Regions from separate parts of the Amycolatopsis sp. NPDC001319 genome, predicted to be linked through region 2. Evidence: predicted binding sites of a transcription regulator. Region 2 holds the regulator's gene; the other holds the start of a gene.
What was found. The regulator HspR, encoded in region 2, represses chaperone genes until heat shock. The targets are predictions, from matches to a motif close to ANNTTGAGTNNNNNNNACTCAANNT.
Positions count from the first base shown of each region.

Region 1 (9,344 bases), on a different contig from region 2:
TCCGGCCGCACGGTGGTGAGCCACGCCATCAGGTTGTGTGCCAGCCGCGCCTCGACCCGTTCGCGGTCGGCAGGCGGCAGGTGCGTTGTCAGTTCCACAGTGGTCCTCTCCCCAGCGGTGTTCCGCAACGCTAACGGCGAGGTCCGACAATTTCGGGTGATCAAAGGCCCGACCAGGGGATTCACACCCGGGTGGGATGGCAGACTTCCCGACATGGGCGAGGTCATCGGGTTCCACCCGTTCCGCAGCAGCTTCCCCGCGCCGCCGCCGGGCTGGCACGACGCCCACGCCGGCGCGCTCGACGAGTTCGACCACCTCATGATCTACGTGTGCCGCGCGGCGGTGCCGTCCGACGTGGACGTCGAGGACCCCACCTACGAGGCCTGGGACGACTGGGACGTCCAAGCCCTCATCGACGCCCTCGGCGGCCAGGCGCGGCTCGACGAGCTCCTCCTCGACCCCGCCACCGCGCCCACCCTGCTCGCCCGCCTGCCGGAAACCCTGGAGCGCCACCGCCAGGTCGTGATCGACATCGACATCTACTACGCCCTCACCAAACTCGGCTCCATGCTCGGCCGCGTCGAGGCGACGTAGTCTCGACAAAAACTGGGGAAGGATTGCCGATGAGTTTCGACCTTGCCGTCTGGTTCGCGCCCGCGGAGGTCACCGCCGCCGAGGTGAAGGCGCGTTACCACCAACTCGCCGACGCCGAACCCGGCGACGTGAAGCACCCGCAGGTCGCCGCGTTCTACCGTGAGCTCACGGCGCGCTACCCGGAGCTGGTCGACGACTTCGAGAACTCACCGTGGGCCGCCGGCTTGGACGTGACCGAAGACGCCGTCGTCATGCCGATCACGTCGCCGCACGCCGAGGTCGCCCGCTTCGTCCTCGCCCTGGCGCAACGCCACGGCCTCGTCGCGTACGACCCGCAGAGCGGCGAAGTGCACAACCCGGGCGTGCTCACCTTCACGTCGGCCAACGGTTTCCGCGCCGAAAACCCCGACGAAACCACCATCCGCACCGCCCTGCACCGCCTGTCCCGCACCAACTGGCACGCCGTCCTCGAACGCGGCGACGCCTACGTCCAGGTCGGCCAAGGCCGAAACGCGGGCGCCCCCGAAGGCCACTACGCCCTCGAACACCGCGACGGCTCCCCGGACCGCCACTACCGCACCGACGTCCCGTCACTCGACGACGTCACCACGGCCTTCCTCGCCTTCGCCACCCACGACGACACCTGGCGCACCCGCTTCGACTGGCACAAGCTCGACTTCTGATGGCCTACGTCCTCGAGGCCGTCATCGCCACGGCCGAGGTCCTCCGCGGGCTCCCGGGCGACCCGGTGATCGTCCGGCTCGGACAGGGCCTTTCGCTCGTCCCGGTCACCAGGGACTACGCCGCCTCGGTCGCGGACCCCGAAGCCCCCGAGCTCGCGCCGTTCCTCGAATTCCCGCGCGGTTTCGAAGAGGTCCTGGCCCGCTGCTCGTTGGCCGGCCCCATCGGCTACGTCGAAGTGGAACTCTTCGGCGGCGACGGCCCGAGCACCGCCCAGGTGTGGGAAGCGGGAGCCGTCGGCATCGGTTCACCGAGCAGTGGCTTCCCCGAGGACTGTTGCCCTGATCACACACCCGCCTTCGTGCAACACCGGTGAAACGTGCGTGGTGTCCACTCGACGCGACAACGAGGAGGAACCATGCCCGAGGTCGTGTTCCGAGTGCGCTGGCCGGATTCCTCGGTGCAGCGGTGTTATTCACCGTCCACTGTGGTCGAAGAGCACTTCACCGCGGGGGAGGCGTACCCGGTCGCGGAGTTCGTCGAGCGGTCGCGGGCGGCGTTGACGCTCGCGTCGGAGCGGGTGCTCGCGCGGTTCGGGTTTCCGTGTTCGCGGGCGGCCGCGCAGCTGGCCGACATCGAGCGGCGCGCGGAAAACTTCCGAGACGACCAGGAAAAGGTCGTCGTGGAGGGCTTCGAACAGTGAAAAGCCCCCGTTCCCAAGGGAAACGGGGGCCGTTCACGGCAAGATTCACGCAGCCTGCGGAACCTCCGACGAAGCAGGCGTCAACGCCAGCTCCAGCACCTCACGGACGTTCGCCACAGCGTGGACGTCCAGCTGCGACAGCACCTCGGCGGGCACATCGTCCAGGTCCGGCTCGTTGCGCTGCGGGATGATCACCGTCTTCATCCCCGCGCGGTGCGCGGCGAGCAGCTTCTGCTTCACCCCGCCGATCGGCAGCACGCGGCCGGTCAGCGAGACCTCGCCGGTCATTGCCACGTCGGCGCGCACGACCCGGCCGGACAGCAGCGACGCCAGAGCCGTCGTCATGGTGACGCCGGCCGAGGGGCCGTCCTTCGGCACCGCGCCCGCGGGGACGTGGACGTGGATGCCGCGGTCCTTCAGGTCGCTGACGGGCAGTTCGAGCTCCGCGCCGTGCGAGCGCAGGTACGAGAGCGCGATCTGCACCGACTCCTTCATCACGTCACCGAGCTGACCGGTGAGCTGAAGGCCCGTCGAGCCGCTTTCCGGGTCGGCCAGCGACGCCTCGATGTAGAGGACGTCACCACCGGCGCCGGTCACGGCCAGGCCCGTCGCGACGCCCGGGATGGACGTGCGCTGGGTCGAGGTCGGCAGGGACGACTCCGGCACGTGGCGCGGGCGGCCCAGGTAGGTCTCCAAGTCCGCGGCGTCCAGCGACACCGGCAGCGCGGTCTCGTCGAGAGCCACCTTCGTCGCGATCTTGCGCAGCAGCTTGGCGATCGTCCGGTTCGCGTCGCGCACGCCCGCCTCGCGGGTGTACTCGGCGGCGATCCGGCTGAACGCCGCGTCGGTGATCACCACGTCGCCGGTCGCGAGGCCGGCGCGCTCCAGCTCGCGCGGGAGCAGGTGGTCACGGGCGATCGTCACCTTCTCGTGCTCGGTGTAGCCGTCGAGGGTGACGAGCTCCATGCGGTCGAGCAGCGGGCCGGGGATGGTCTCCAGCGCGTTGGCGGTCGCCAGGAACACGACATCGGACAGGTCGAGCTCCACCTCGAGGTAGTGGTCGCGGAACGTGTGGTTCTGCTCCGGGTCCAGCACCTCAAGCAGGGCGGCCGTCGGGTCGCCGCGGTAGTCGGCGCCGACCTTGTCGATCTCGTCGAGCAGCACGACCGGGTTCATCGAGCCGGCCTCCTTGATGGCCCGCACGATGCGGCCCGGCAGCGCGCCGACGTACGTACGACGGTGCCCGCGGATCTCCGCCTCGTCCCGGATGCCACCGAGGGCGACGCGCACGAACTTGCGTCCCATGGCCTTCGCCACGGACTCACCCAGCGACGTCTTGCCGACACCGGGAGGGCCCGCGAGGGCGAGCACGGCACCCGAACGGCGTCCGCCGACCGGGCCGAGCCCCGATTCCGCGCGACGCTTGCGCACGGCCAAGTACTCGATGATGCGTTCCTTGACGTCGTCGAGGCCCGCGTGGTCCGCGTCGAGCACGGCGCGCGCGGCGGCGATGTCGTAGACGTCCTCGGTGCGCTCGTTCCACGGCAGCTCGAGGACGGTGTCGAGCCAGGTGCGGATCCAGCCGCCCTCGGGCGACTGCTCGGAGGTGCGCTCCAGCTTGTCGACCTCGGCCAGCGCGGCCTTCTTCACGTTGTCGGGCAGGTCGGCGGCCTCGACGCGGGCGCGGTAGTCGTCGTCCTTGTCACTGCCGTCGAGCTCACCGAGCTCCTTGCGGATCGCCTCGAGCTGGCGGCGCAGCAGGAATTCCTTCTGCTGCTTGTCCATGCCCTCCTGGACGTCCTTGCGGATGGTGTCGGTCACCTCGAGCTCGGCGAGGTACTCCTTGCTCCACTCCATGGCCTTCTCGAGCCGCTTGCTCACGTCGAGCGTGGTGAGCAGCTCGATCTTCTGCTCCGTGGCCAGGTACGGCGCGTTGCCCGACAGGTCGGCCACCGCGGACGGTTCCTCGACCTGCTGGACGGCGTCGATCATCTGCCAGCCACCGCGTTGCTGGAGCAGCGAGATGACCACGGCCTTGTACTCGGACGCGAGCTGGGCCGAACGGTCGTCGGTGAACTCGGTGGCCTCGTCGGCGTGGACCCAGCGCGCGGCGCCGGGACCGTCCGCGATGCGGCCCACCACGGCGCGGCCGGTGCCGCGCAGCAGAACGGCGGCCTTGCCGCCGGGAACCCGGCCGATGCGCTCGACGGTGGCGACCGTGCCGATCTCGGCGTACTCGCCGTGGATGCGGGGGACGATCAGCACTTCGGCCTTGGTGGCCGCGCCGGAGCGGATGCCGGGGAACGACGCCGTCGCGGGCGTCTTGGCCTGAGCGGACTCCACTGCGCCCCGGGTCTCGGCGTCGGTGAGGTCGAGCGGGACCACCATGCCCGGCAGCACGACGTCGTCATCGAGCGGGAGAACGGGCAGGAGGCGGGGATCTGACATGTGCACTCCTCGATTAGTTGAGTCTGCCTTGCTCAACTATCCGTGGGGCGGGTTTGTTTCCCGGGGAGTGTTCGCTGGCAGCGATCAGCTGTTTTCGCAGGTCAGAGGCACGTGGGCCCCGTCACGGCTTCTCCGCGACCCCGCACCAGGCGAATGGCCGGGTCTCCGCCTCCAGCGCTGACACCGGCTGGTCGGGGCGCCAGTCCGGCAGCGCGGACAGGCCCGGTTCCAGCAGGGGCCAGCCGCCGAACCACGGCAGGATCTCGGCGTCCGAGCGCAGGTAGGCGGGGTTGGAGGTGTCGCGGTAGGCGTCGATGAAGGCCTTCACCTCGGCCGCGCGCTCGGGTGGCGCGTCGTCGCGGCAGGTGCCGTGGGTCACGGCCAGCCAGGAGCCGGGGGCGAGCTTCGCGCGGTAGGTCGCCATGAGCCCGTCGGGGTCGTCGTCGGGGCCGATGAAGTGCAGCACGGTGATCATCAGCAGGCACACAGGCTCGGACCAGTCCACGAGCCGCCGCGTGGTCTCGTCGGCGAACAGCGCCACGGGGTCGCGGATGTCGCGCTGCACGAGGCCGGCCCAGTCGCCCGCGTGCTCGCGTTCGAGGATCACGCGTGAGTGCGCGGCGGCCACCGGCTCGTAGTCCACGTACACCACGGACGCGCGCTCGTTCTCAGGCAGCCGCTCGCGCACGATCTCGTGGACGTTCCCCGCCGTCGGCACCCCCGAGCCGAGGTCCACGAACTGCCGGATCCCGGCGTCGAGCGCGGCGCGCACCACGCGGTTCATGAACGCCCGGTTCTGCCGCGAGATGGGCCGGATCAGCGGCCACACCTTCTCCACGCGCCGGCCGAATTCGCGGTCGACGGCCCAGTTCTGCGAACCACCGAGGTACCAGTCGTAGACGCGCGCGGCCGACGGCTTCTCGATGTCCACCCCGGCCGGCGCGTCCGGCGCGGTCACGGCTTCTCCGCGACCCCGCACCACGCGAACGGTCTGGCTTCGGCCTCCACCGCGTTCAGCTCACGCTCCGGCCGCCAGTCCGGCAGGTGCACGATGCCCGGCTCCAGCAACGGCCACCCGCCGAAGAACGGCACGATGTCGTCGCGGTCGCGCATCCAGACGGGGTTGCTGGTCTTGCGGTACTGCTCCACGAACCAGCGCAGGCCTTCGAGCGCCGGCCCGTCGCCGTCGCCCTCGCTCATCTGCGAGATCGACAGCCAGCTGCCCGGCGCGAGCGCGTCGCGGTAGGCCTTGACGAGGCCCTCGGGGTCGTCGTCCGGGCCGACGAAGTGCAGCACCGCCATCATCAGCAGGCACACCGGCCGGGAGAAGTCGATGAACTCCCGCGTGATCGGCGAGCGCAGCACGGCGTTCGGGTCGCGCATGTCGGCCTGCAGGATGCCCGCCCAGTCGGTGGCGGCCTCTTCCTCGAGGATCAACGTCGCGTGGGCCACGGCCACGGGCTCGTAGTCCACGTACAACACGGTCGCGCGGTCGTCGTCGTCCAGCTCGGCCTCGATGACCTCGTGGACGTTGCCGGCCGTCGGCACCCCGGAGCCGAGGTCGATGAACTGCCGGATCCCGGCCTTGAGCGCGGCGCGCACCGCGCGGTTCATGAACTCGCGGTTCTGCTTCGCGCCCGGGCGCACGAGCGGCCACTGCTGCTCCACGCGCCGGCCGAACTCGCGGTCGACGGCCCAGTTCTGCGTGCCGCCGAGGTACCAGTCGTAGATCCGCGCCGCCGAGGGCTTCTCGGTGTCCACGCCCTCGGGCGCCTTCGGCGCGGCCGCCGGCTGCTCGCTCACGTCGGATCTCCCCTCGTCGCCGAAGGCCAAGCCTAGCGAGCAACGGTGATGATCTCCCGCGGACCGAGCCGCATCACCACCCCGGCGCCGACGACCCGCTGGACGAGCTCGCGCACGCCACGGATCAGCGGACCGCGGGCCTGCGCTGCCACCCCGTCCACAACGGCCGGTACCCCTGCGCGTACCAGAACGGCGTCGACCGCGGGTTCAGCACTGCTGTGTGCAGCAGCACGACATCCGCACCGGCCTCGTCGAACACCTGGTGCGCGTGGGCCGCCAGCGCCGTACCCACACCGGCCGACCGCGCGGCCTCCGAGACTGCAAGCGAAGACAGGTAGCCGATCCGCGAAGCGGCCACCCGGTGCTGGATCCAGGCCGTCTCGTCGGGCATCTGCAGCACGGCCAGGCCGAGCGCCTGCCCGTACAGCTCGGCGATCCACACCTGCGGCTCCGGCCGCTCCAGCAGCCGCAGGAGCTCCTTGCCCACGAGCTCGTCGATGCCCGGCCGCACGGTCACGCGGCCGAACTGCGCGTCGTAGCGCTGGAGTTCGAGCATGAGGTGCACGGCGGTGTCGAGGTCGTCCGGAGTGGCGTGGCGGATGCAGACGCCGGGGGTCGTCGCCGGCCCCGCGGCGGCCATGCGCTGGGCCGGGCGGACGGCGATCACGCCCACCGGAGCGAAGCCGTGGCGCAGCATTTCGGTCACACCGGCGATGTCGCGGCTGGGCCGGGAGACCACGGCCGAGCACTCGGGATCCCCCGGGCGGGCGATGGTCGACAGGTGTTCATCCCATCGAGTGAGCAACGCGTCGAGGCCGGCGGCGGGGTCGGGGCCGGCGAGCTGGACCTCGAGCCGGTGCTCGGTCAGGGCCCGCCAGATGGACTGGGAGCTGTCGGGGCCGAGCTCGGTGCTGGTGGCCAGACCGGCGGCCGTCGTGTCTCCGACCTGCGCCGACAGGATGGTGGCGTCGTCGTGGACTTCGAAGGGGAGGGGTGCGGGGAGCAGGGCGTCCACCGTGGCGATCCGCGCCGCGTGCCCGGTGGCTGTCACGTCGTTGTGCATGTACTTCATTGTCGCCCCGCTGGACTCGGCAGAACCCCTGAACACACCCCGGGCCGCCGAATCAGGCACGAACGGGGAGTTTCACTCCTTGGTCCACGCAGGTCAGCGCCACAAGCCCATTGTTAACCCTGGGGTGATCTCCTACTGTCTCGAAAGGGACACGGGTACGCCCTCCGGGGTACGGTATGGCCCTTGTCCACACCTGACGTCACTGACGAGCGCGACCGGTGGGCAGCCGGGAAGGAAGGTCGGATGCCGGACAGCAACGGCAGGCCTGATGCCGCCCCAGCGGCGAAACAGGCCAAGGGGGGCGCCGTTTCCGGGACCTTCACCGAGGCCCGCACGGACGAACGCCGGTTCCGCATATACACCTTCGCCGTTCTCGGCCTGGGTCTGATCACCGCCTTCGCGGTCGGTTCCTGGTTGCCCTTTCACGGCTCGGCCAAACTCTGGTGGATCGGACCAGTGCTGGCGCTGGCGTTCCTGCTCGCCGAACAGCTGGGCATCAACGTCGACGTCCGAAGCGGCATTTCGTGGACGATCTCGTTCACCGAAATTCCGCTGGTAATCGGTTTCTTCGTTGCTCCGTTCGAGGTCGTGCTGGCCGCGCACCTGGTCGCGGGCATCGGCACGCTGCTGGCCCGCAAGGTCGCCGGACGCGTCCTCTACAACGCGGGCGCGTTCCTGCTCGAGATCACCGGCGCGTTCGCCGTGGCGGGGCTCGTGAAGCAGGCCGTGGGCGGCGGCGAGGCCATGCCGTGGGTCGCCGCGCTGGCGGGCACGCTCACCGCGCCGCTGGTCAGCACGCTGCTGGCGCTGGCCGCCGTGCGCGTGCTGCGCCGCCGCATGCGCGTGAGCACCGCGATCCGGCTGACCGGCCGCATCCTCGTGGTGGGCTTCGTGAACGCGTCGGTGGGCCTGTCCGGCTACCTCGTGATCGCGAACACCCCGCAGGCGTGGCCGTTGGTGCTGGCCGTGTTCCTCGGGCTCACCGCGCTGTACTGGGCCTACTCCGACCTGCTGCGCGAGCAGCGGGACATGGAGGCGCTGTCCGACGTGAGCCTCATGGTCGCGCGCTCGGGCCAGCAGGCCGCCGCGCGTCCGGCCGGGCGGGCCGACGAGCTCGTCGGCGGCGTCGACGTGCGCGAGTGGGCCACGATCGCCGAACGGATCAAGGACCAGCTGGCCGCCGGCCGCGTCGTGCTGCGACTGCGCCTGGAAGCCAAGGACACCATGCGCGTGGTCGTGGCCGGCGACGAGCTGCCGCCCGTCGACCCGAACGCCGACGACCCGCTGCAGCGCCTGCCCGGCGCCCACGTGCGCCACTTCCGCATCACCGAGGCCAACCCCGACGTCCGCGCGGCGCTGCTCAACCGCGGCGCGCAGGAGGCGCTCGTGGTGCCGCTGCGCAGCGCCAACCAGCTGCTGGGCGTCGTCGAGGCCCACGACCGGCTGTCGCGCTGGCGCGGCTTCGGCAAGTACGACGTGCAGCTGCTCGGCACGATGGCCAGCCACCTCGCGACGTCGCTCGACAACCGGCGCCTGCTCGCGACCCTGCGCCACGACGCCTACCACGACCCGCTCACCGGCCACCTCAACCGGCCGGGCTTCCAGCAGGTCGCCAAGGAGCCGCTGCGCGACTTCGCCAACGCTGTGGTGCTGCGCATCGACCTCGACGTCTTCTCGACCGTCAGCGACGCGCTGGGCTATTCGTGGGCCGACCGCATGGTGATCGCTGCCGGCCGCCGGATCCGCGACGCGCTGGGCCCGGACGTGCCGCTCGCCCGTCTCGAGGGCGCGTCGTTCGCCGCCCTGCTCGTGGGCTGCACGCCGGAGAACGCCCACGCCGCGGCCGAACGCCTGCGCGTGCAGCTCTCGGCGCCCTACCCCGTCGACCGGCTTTCGGTCGAAGCCAACGCGATGATCGGCTACGCCACCACCTCCACCGAGGACGGCGGCGAGCCCGTGGACGTCGACGGCCTGCTGCAGCGCGCGGACGTCGCCGTCCGCGCCACCCGCGGCGGCGAAGAGGTGCGCGGCTACGTGCCGAGC
Region 1 covers NZ_JBIAWY010000003.1:342,771-352,114, forward strand. The annotation lists gene ACFY1H_RS12085 (TIGR03667 family PPOX class F420-dependent oxidoreductase) at 1-98, opposite strand, end outside; gene ACFY1H_RS12090 (hypothetical protein) at 214-594, shown strand; gene ACFY1H_RS12095 (hypothetical protein) at 624-1,277, shown strand; gene ACFY1H_RS12100 (hypothetical protein) at 1,277-1,651, shown strand; gene ACFY1H_RS12105 (MSMEG_0570 family nitrogen starvation response protein) at 1,694-1,978, shown strand; gene lon (endopeptidase La) at 2,024-4,426, opposite strand; gene ACFY1H_RS12115 (SAM-dependent methyltransferase) at 4,548-5,384, opposite strand; gene ACFY1H_RS12120 (SAM-dependent methyltransferase) at 5,381-6,229, opposite strand; gene ACFY1H_RS12125 (GNAT family N-acetyltransferase) at 6,354-7,292, opposite strand; gene ACFY1H_RS12130 (bifunctional diguanylate cyclase/phosphodiesterase) at 7,545-9,344, shown strand, end outside.
Region 1: a site for HspR is predicted at 4,441-4,465, ahead of lon (endopeptidase La). Genes of this name have one in related genera too.

Region 2 (9,344 bases):
CTATTGAGGGGAACGAGGTGGGACAGTGGTGAATTCCCTCGGCGCCGACCGCAGAGGCCGGCCCGAGCCGGAGTGCTGCCACGGCCCGGCCACTCGCCCGTGATCGCTCCGCCCGCGTCCCCGAACCGCCCCCGACCTGCGAACGACACTCGATGACAGCCGATTCGATCAGCCCGATCCCCCGCTCGGCGGCGCCCCGCGAGACGCCTGCCGCCGTGGCCGCGATGGTGCGGCTGATCCGTGACACCTGGGCGATGTCCGAGCCCTTCATCCCGGAGATCTCGCAGTTCTTCTACGGGATGCTGTTCACGCTCGCCCCGGTCACGCGCGACTTCTTCCCCATCAACATGGAGGTGCAGCGCGGGCGGCTCGTGCGCGCGCTGGTGCACATCGTGCAGATGGTGGACCGGCCCGACGACCTCGTGCCGTTCCTGCGCCAGCTCGGGCGCGACCACCGCAAGTTCGGCGTGATCCCGCGGCACTACGAGGCCGTGGGCACGGCGCTGCTGGCCGCGCTGAAGAACCACCTGGGGCCGCAGTGGACCCCGGAGGTCGAGCGCGCCTGGGCGGAGGCGTTCACGATCGTCGCGCGCGCCATGCAGGAGGCGGCGGCCGCGGACGTGAACCCGGCGTCGTGGCACGCGACGGTGGTGGAACACCGGCGGCTGACGTGGGACTTGGCCCTGGTGCGGCTCCTGCCCGAGCAGCCCGTGCCGTACCTGCCGGGGCAGTACATGAGCGTGGAGGTGCCGCAGCGGCCGCGGTTGTGGCGCTACCTCTCGCCGGCCAACGCGCCGCGGGAGGACGGGGGCATCGAGTTCCACGTGCGCGCGGTCGACGGCGGCTGGGTCTCGCGGGCGATCGTGAGCCACACGCAGCCCGGCGACGTCTGGCGGCTCGGTCCGCCACTGGGGCGCATGGCCGTGGACCGCGAACGGTCCCGCGGCGTCGTGATGGTCGCCGGCGGAACCGGTGTCGCGCCGCTGCGCTCGATCCTCGACCACCTGGCGATGTGGGGCGAGAACCCCAAGACGCGGCTGTTCTACGGCGGGCCCGCACGAGAGGACCTCTACGACCTCGAGGAGCTGCGCGCACTGTCGTCCACGAACCCGTGGCTGACCGTGACCCCGGTCGTCGAACGCGGCGACCACCTGCCCGGTTGCGAGCAGGGGACCTTGGCGGAAGCGGTTACGCGGTATGGGGCCTGGCCCGACCACGACATCCTCGTGTCGGGTTCTCCCTCGATGATCCGCGCGACAGTTTCCCGCATGCTGGTCGCCGGAAGTGTGCTGGGCCAGATCCAGTACGACCCGTTCACCATCGATTGATCCGCCCTGGGCGGTTATCGGCCCACGAAAAGTGTTCCCTGCCAAGGGAAACCGCGGAAGATCATTTTCACAGAGCGCCAGATCAGGTTTACCAGCCGTGTCGATAATTGCTCCGTTCGAGCGGGAACGGCGTTAACTACACCCGTTTTTCTCCAGTGGCGCCTACAGTCGGGATTCCTCGGGGGCGGCACGCGTACGCAAAGCCGCGTGAAGACTGAAACTGCTTGGCATGACTGGAGAAAACCGTTCCCGATGAGTGCTGAATCCGTGAAGATCGACCTTGCTCCCGCCGTGGTCCGCAGACCGCTGCCCGGTTCCGAGACCGCGCGGGTGATCCGCGAGAGTTTCGCCCTGGTCGAGCCGAAAGCCGAGGAGCTGGCGCAGTACTTCTACGGAGCGCTGTTCGTGATCGCGCCGGATGCCCGCGATCTGTTCCCGGTGACGATGGCCACACAACGGAGCAGATTGTTGCGGGCACTCGTGTACGTGGTGCAGATGGTGGACCGGCCCGACGAACTCACCACGTTCCTCGGCCAACTGGGCCGCGACCACCGGAAGTTCGACGTGGTGACGCGCCACTACGACGCCGTCGGAACCGCGTTGATCAGCGCGATGAAACGATTTCTCGGCAAAGCGTGGACGCCCGAGGTGGAAACGGCGTGGACGTCGGCGTACCAGTTGATCTCCGAGACGATGCGCAAAGCCGCGGGCGAGGAGACGGGGCCGGCGTGGTGGAGCGGGACGGTGCTGGAGCACCGGAAGCTCTCGGCCGACGTCGCGTTGGTGCGGGTGCGCACGGAGCAGCTGCTGCCGTACCGCTCCGGCGGCTACGTGAGCGTCGAGGTGCCGCAGCGGCCGCGGCTGTGGCGGTACCTGTCCATGGCGACGGCGCCGCGCGACGACGGCCTGCTCACCTTCCACGTGCGCGCGGTCACCGGCGGCTGGGTCTCGCGGGCGATCGTGAACCACACCCACGCCGGCGACGTCTGGCGGCTGGGTCCTTCGCTGGGCGCGCTGTCCGTGGTGCCGACCGCCGACCAACGGCCGCTGCTGATGATCGCGGGCGGCACCGGCGTCGCTCCGCTGATGGCGATCCTGGACGACCTGTCCCGCTGGAAGCGCAACCCGCCCGTGCACCTGTTCTTCGGCGGCCGCAAGCCGGGTGACCTGTACGCGCTCGACGAGCTGCGCCGGCTGGCCGTCACGTCGCCGTGGCTCACCGTCACCCCGGTCACGGAGGAAGGCGCGGTCCCCGGCGGCGACCGGGGCACCCTGGCCACCGCGGTGACGCAGCGTGGCGCCTGGAAGGACCACGAGGTGCTGGTGGCGGGCTCGCCGGACATGATCCGCGGCACGATCGCGAAACTGCTGGCCGCGGGAGTGGACCTCGAACGAATCCGGTATGACCCGTTCACTTTGGACTAGTGTGCTGGTCCATGGAGATCACGATCCCCACGCCGGCGGGCGACATCGACGGCTACCTCGCAGTCCCCGCTGGTCCAGGCCCCTTCCCGGCCGTCGTGATCATCCACGACGCCATCGGCCTGTCCAAGGACGCGCGTGAGATCACCGACCGGTTCGCCTCCGCGGGGTACCTGGCGCTCAGCCCCGACCTCTACTCGCGCGGCGGCCTGTTCCGCTGCGTGCGGCAGGTGTTCAAGGACATGTTCGCGCGCAGCGGCCGCGCCTTCGACGACATCGAGGCTTCGCGGGTCCTGCTGTCCGCGCGTGAGGACTGCAGCGGCAAGATCGGCATCGCCGGCTACTGCATGGGCGGCGGCTTCGCGCTCGTGGCGGCTTCGCGCTCGTTCGACGTCTCGGCCCCGTACTACGGCCAGCTGCCCCGCGACTTGTCCGTCCTGGACGAAGCCTGCCCCGTCGTCGCCAGCTTCGGCCGCCGCGACCCCTCCCTGCGCGGCGCCGCGGCGAAGCTCTCGGCCGCCCTGACGGAACGCAACGTGCCCCACGACGTGAAGGAATACCCCGACGCGGGGCACAGCTTCGCGAACAAAATGGGCCCGGCGCCGGTGCAGGCGTTGGCGAAGGTGGTGGGGTTCGGCTACCACGAACCTTCGGACCGCGACGCGTGGCAGCGGGTGATGACGTTCTTCGGGGAGTACCTGAAGAAGCCGTCGAACGGTTCGGAAGGCTGACGCGGTCTGGGTGGTTCGCCGGTTCTCTGCTGCACTGCTGCGCTGCTGCACGAAAGGTCCCCTCACGCAGACACGCGCAGCGCCAACGGTCCAGTCGGGCTCTTCAGCAGGGCCAGCTCGCATGCGCACGGCACGAAGGGACCACTCGCGCACGTTTGGCGACGCCACCGGTCCCCTCGCATCCGCAACCCGTAGCGATGGGACCACTCGCGCCGCAGACAGGACGCGGCGGGACCGCCTGCACCGCCGCCAGAGCCCGATCGGACCGCTCGTGCCGAGCCGTGCGGTGCGAAAGGTCCAGTCACGTAGGTGCCGTGGCGCGAAGTGACCGGTCGCGGAACTAACCGGGGCGCAAGGGGACCACTCGGGGACCGCGCGCGAGCGGACCGGTCACTACCGGCACACGCACCCGCGCGCAAGGACCACCGCACCTCAAACGCGAAACAGCCCCTCCACCACCGACCCGGTGGCAAAGGGGCTGTCCCACGAAAACCTCAGCGGCGCTTGGGCTTCCACACCACCAAGGACGTCTGCTGCCGGGTCGGCACCAGGTCCTTGCGGTACGAAGCGTGCACCGCCGCGGCGGCTTGTTCGGCGGCGGCGTAGGCGGACGCCAGCTCCTCGGTCAGCTCGTGGACCCGGGCGCGCAGGGCGTCGACCTGGTTTTCCAGCTCGATGATCCGCTTCACGCCCGCCAGGTTGACGCCGTCCTCCTGCGAGAGGCGCTGAACCTCGCGCAGCAGGGCGATGTCGCGCATCGAGTACCTCCGGCCGCCGCCGGAGGTCCGGCCCGGGGAGACCAGGCCCTGGCGGTCGTAGGAGCGCAGGGTTTGCGCGTGGAGGCCCGAGAGCTGGGCTGCCACGGAGATCACGAACACGGGGGTGTCCTCGTCCGCGCCGTGCGGGAGTCCCGGGATACCGCCGAACATCACCCTCACCTGCCTTCGAGCATCTCGGTCACCTCAGGCCGCGGGTCGTGGCCCTTCATCGCCTCCGCGTAGGCCTCGAGGGCCTCGCGCGCCTTGTCGTCCAGTTTGGCGGGGACCGCCGCCTGCAGGGTCACGAGCAAGTCACCCTGCGAACCGTCCCGCTTCTGAATTCCCTTTCCGCGCACGCGCAACACTCGGCCACTCGCGGTACCCGCGGGCACCTTCAGCGACACCTTGCCCTCGAGCGTCGGCACCGTGATCGTGGTGCCCAGCGCGAGCTCGGTGAAGTCGACCGGCACGGTCAGCGTCAGGTCGAGGTCCTTGCGCCCGAACAGCTTGTGCGGTGCCACGTGCACGCGGACGTACAGGTCACCGGCCTGCGCGCCACCGCGGCCGGGTTCGCCCTGGCCCGCCAGGCGGATCCGCTGGTCGTCGTCGACGCCCGGCGGGATGCGCACGGTCAGCGTGCGGGTGCGGGTGCTGATGCCCTCGCCGCCGCACTCGGGGCACGGGTCGTCGATGATCTGGCCGCGGCCGCGGCAGTCGCGGCACGGCTCGGAGAACGCGAACGCACCCTGGCTGCGGCTGACGAGACCCGAACCGCCACACGTCGGACACTGGCGCGGCGACGTGCCCGGCTTCGCACCGTTGCCACCACACGTCGAACACGTCGCGGGGCTCGACAGGCGCAGCGGCAGGGTCGCGCCCTTGACCGCCTCGGTGAAGTCGATCCGCACGTCGGTCTCGACGTCGGCGCCACGCTGCGGCCGGTTGGCCGACGCGGCCCCGCCGGCCCGGCCCTGACGGCCGAAGATGCCGCCCAGGATGTCGCCGAGCCCACCGAAGCCGCCCTGCTGGGCAGCGCCGGCCTGGCCGAAGATGTCGCCCATGTCGAAGCCGCCCGCGCCACCGGCGCCGCCCGGGAACCCGCCGCCGAAGCCGCCGGAGCCGAAGAGGCGCTGGGCCTCGTCGTACTCCTTGCGCTTCGCGGCGTCGGACAGCACGCCGTAGGCCTCGGACACGGCCTTGAACTTGTTCTCGGCCGCGGTGTTGCCCGCGTTGGCGTCCGGGTGGTTCTCCTTGGCCAGCTTGCGGTAGGCCTTCTTGATCTCGTCCGCAGTGGCGTCGGAGGAGACACCCAGCTCTTTGTAGAAGTCCTTGCCCATCCACTCCCGAGCACTCATCGGGTGCCTCCTCCTTTCGCTACGAAACGGTTGTTACTGCTGGTTCGGCTCATCGATCGACCCGTCCAGCGGCAGCTCGCCGCCGACGGGCGGGTCGACCGGTGCCGCGGCCGGCTCGTGGTCGGTGACCCCGACCAGCGCCGCCCGCAGGACCCGGTCGCCGAAGCGGTAACCGCGGCGCATGACCACGGTGACCGTCGGACCCGCCACGTCCGGCGAGGTGTTGTGCTGCACGGCCTCGTGCACGCTCGGGTCGAAGGGCTCGCCCTCCGCGCCGAACGACTCGAGACCGGCTCGCTGCAAGCCGCTCACCAGCTTGTCGCCGACCGCCTTGAACGCACCGGTGAGGTCACCGTGCTGCTCGGCCCGCTCGAGGTCGTCGAGCAGGGGCAGCAGGTCACCGACCACCGACGCCTTCGCGCCCAGCACCACGGCCTCGCGGTCGCGGTCCACGCGCTTGCGGTAGTTGGCGTACTCCGCCTGCAGGCGCTGCAGGTCGGCCGTGCGCTCGGCCAGCTGCTTCTCGACGTCGGACGCGACCGTGACCGCGTCGTCCACCGAGTCGCCGAGCGAGGGGCCCGCGTGCTGCGCGGGCGCCTCGTCGACCTGGACTTCTTCCGGGGCAGGAGGACGGACCTCACCGGTCTGCGGGTCGACCCGCCGCCGGTCACGCACGACCACCGGTTCCTCGGGGCCCCGGCCCTCGGCTTCGGAGTGTCGTGGGGTCACTTCTTCTCGTCCTCTTCCACGATCTCGGCGTCGACCACGTCATCGGCCTTGTCCTGCGCCCCACCGGCGGAACCGGCGTCGGCACCCGGAGCGCCACCGTCGGCGCCGGCGGCACCCTGGTTGGCGTAGAGCGCGGTGCCCAGCTCCTGCGAAGCCGTGTTCAGCTTCTCGATGGACTCGCGGATCTTGGCCGAGTCGGTGCCCTTCAGCGCCTCGTTGGCCTCGTCGATGGCGGTCTTGACCTTGCCCTTGAGGTCCTCGGGGAGCTTGTCCTCGTTGTCCTTGACGAACTTCTCGGTCTGGTAGACGAGAGTCTCCGCCTGGTTGCGGGTCTCCGCTTCCTCGCGGCGCTTCTTGTCTTCCTCGGCGTGGGCCTCGGCGTCCTTGACCATGCGGTCGATGTCGTCCTTCGGCAGCGCGGAGCCACCGGTGATCGTCATCGACTGCTCCTTGTTCGTGCCCAGGTCCTTCGCGGTCACGTGCACGATGCCGTTGGCGTCGATGTCGAAGGTGACCTCGATCTGCGGCACGCCACGCGGGGCCGGCGGGAGACCGGTCAGCTCGAACATGCCGAGCTTCTTGTTGTGCGCCGCGATCTCGCGCTCACCCTGGAACACCTGGATCTGCACCGACGGCTGGTTGTCGTCCGCCGTGGAGAAGATCTCCGAACGCTTGGTCGGGATCGTGGTGTTGCGCTCGATGAGCTTGGTGAACACGCCACCCTTGGTCTCGATGCCCAGCGAAAGCGGGGTCACGTCCAGCAGCAGGACGTCCTTGACCTCACCCTTCAGGACACCGGCCTGCAGCGCGGCACCCACGGCCACGACCTCGTCCGGGTTCACGCCCTTGTTCGGCTCGCGCCCGCCGGTCAGCTCCTTGACCAGGTCCGACACGGCCGGCATGCGGGTGGAACCACCCACGAGCACGACGTGGTCGATGTCGCCGACGGCGATGCCGGCGTCGCGGATCACGTTGTTGAACGGGTTGCGGGTGCGCTCGAGCAGGTCCGCGGTGATCTTCTGGAACTCGGCGCGCGACAGCGTCTCGTCCAGGAACAGCGGGTTCTTGTCGGCGTCGACCGTGATGTAGGGCAGGTTGATGCCGGCGGAGTTGGAGCTGGACAGCTCGATCTTCGCCTTCTCGGCCGCCTCGCGGATGCGCTGCAGGGCCATCTTGTCCTTGGTCAGGTCGATGCCGTTGGAGGCCTTGAACTTGTCGACCAGCCACTTGACGATGCGCTCGTCCCAGTCGTCACCACCGAGGTGGTTGTCACCGGAAGTCGCCCGCACCTCGACGACACCCTCGCCGATCTCCAGCAGCGACACGTCGAACGTACCGCCACCGAGGTCGAAGACCAGGATGGTCTGTTCCTTCTCGCCCTTGTCCAGGCCGTACGCCAGCGCGGCGGCGGTCGGCTCGTTGACGATGCGGAGCACGTTCAGGCCGGCGATCTGCCCGGCCTCCTTGGTGGCCTGCCGCTGTGCGTCCTCGAAGTACGCCGGGACGGTGATCACCGCGTCGGTGATCTCCTCGCCCAGGTACGACTCGGCGTCGCGCTTCAGCTTCATCAGCACGCGCGCGCTGATCTCCTGCGGCGTGTAGTTCTTGCCGTCGATCTCGGTGTTCCAGTCGGTACCGATGTGCCGCTTGACGGACCGGATGGTGCGGTCGACGTTCGTGACGGCCTGGTTCTTCGCCGACTGACCGGTGAGCACTTCACCGTTCTTGGCGAACGCGACGATGGACGGGGTGGTCCGGGAGCCTTCCGAGTTGGCGATGACCGTCGGCTCGCCGCCCTCAAGGACGGCTACGACCGAGTTGGTCGTGCCGAGGTCGATGCCGACCGCTCGCGCCATGGTGCTTCCTCCTGTGTTCGCAGCTCGACTGCTATGTTCGTGACCTGCATGTTTCGGGTCCGCCTTGAGCGGACCCCTGGCAAGTTCTATCGGGCCTTCGCGCGCTTCGTCAAGCCAGACTTGAGTCAGCTGCACTCAACCTTCGTATCAGGCTAACGAAGGGGTAGTGGCTCTTGTTCCCGGGCTCACCGGCAGATCGTGCCGCGAGGGGGTGTGAGGCCGCTCACCAGGTATTTGTCCCCGGACAAACCGCTGCCGGCCGGCGCCGAAGCGCACGACCGGCGGTGTCGGTGGCAGCCGAGGACGCCCGGCGTCAGACCGGACGAGCCGCGGCGAGCGGCCGGAGAGCGCGGTGGGACCCCTCGTCCCGCACCAGTACCGGCTCCGCGAGCCGCACGTCTCCAGGTGGCACCGTCACCTGGACCACGGCGACGGGCGTGGGGACCGGCGTCGTGGCGTCGGGCTTGGCCGCCAGGCCCAGGCTCGCCGTCACGACGAACGCCCCCACCGCCCCGGTCAGGACGGCCGCCAGGACCCGGTTCTCGATCTTGCGCATGTGGCTGTTCCCCCGAAGGTGTCAGGCGGCCTTGACGGTGACGCTGCCGCTGGAGGTGTTGAGGTCGAGCGTCTTCTGATCCGCGCCGTTGGACGTGGGGATGTCCACGCTCCGGTGCCCGCTGTCGGTGTCACCGATCACCCTGTACGACCCGTCCGGCACCCGCACGTCGACGCTGCCGGAGTCGGCGTGCACCTTCACGTCGTTGGGCGTGGCCAGGGCCAGCTCGACGCTGCCGGAGTCGGCGGAGACGTCGACCGGCCCGCGCACCCCGTCGGCCTTCACGTGGCCGGAGTCGCTGTGCAGCTGCACCGGCCCGACGTTCTGCAGGTCGATCGAACCGCTGTCGAGGCGCAGGTTCACCAGGCCCGCGACGTTCGTCACGTGCGCGCTGCCGGAGTCGGCGGTGACGTCGACGCTCGCGACGCCCGTGACGTCCACCTCGCCCGAATCGGACTGGCCCGTCACCGGCACCCCGGCCGGCACGACGACGTCGAAGTCGGCGGTGCAGTTGCGGCCGCAGTCGCCGAGCACGAGCTGGTCGCCCTCCACCCGGAAGGCGTCGCCCGGCTCGCCGCGGAAGTTGTAGTGCAGCTTCTGGTGCACGGA
Region 2 covers NZ_JBIAWY010000001.1:598,412-607,755, reverse strand. The annotation lists gene ACFY1H_RS02895 (globin domain-containing protein) at 153-1,328, shown strand; gene ACFY1H_RS02890 (globin domain-containing protein) at 1,581-2,753, shown strand; gene ACFY1H_RS02885 (dienelactone hydrolase family protein) at 2,765-3,481, shown strand; gene ACFY1H_RS02880 (heat shock protein transcriptional repressor HspR) at 3,976-4,410, opposite strand; gene dnaJ (molecular chaperone DnaJ) at 4,416-5,594, opposite strand; gene grpE (nucleotide exchange factor GrpE) at 5,628-6,323, opposite strand; gene dnaK (molecular chaperone DnaK) at 6,320-8,179, opposite strand; gene ACFY1H_RS02860 (hypothetical protein) at 8,493-8,735, opposite strand; gene ACFY1H_RS02855 (DUF4097 family beta strand repeat-containing protein) at 8,757-9,344, opposite strand, start outside.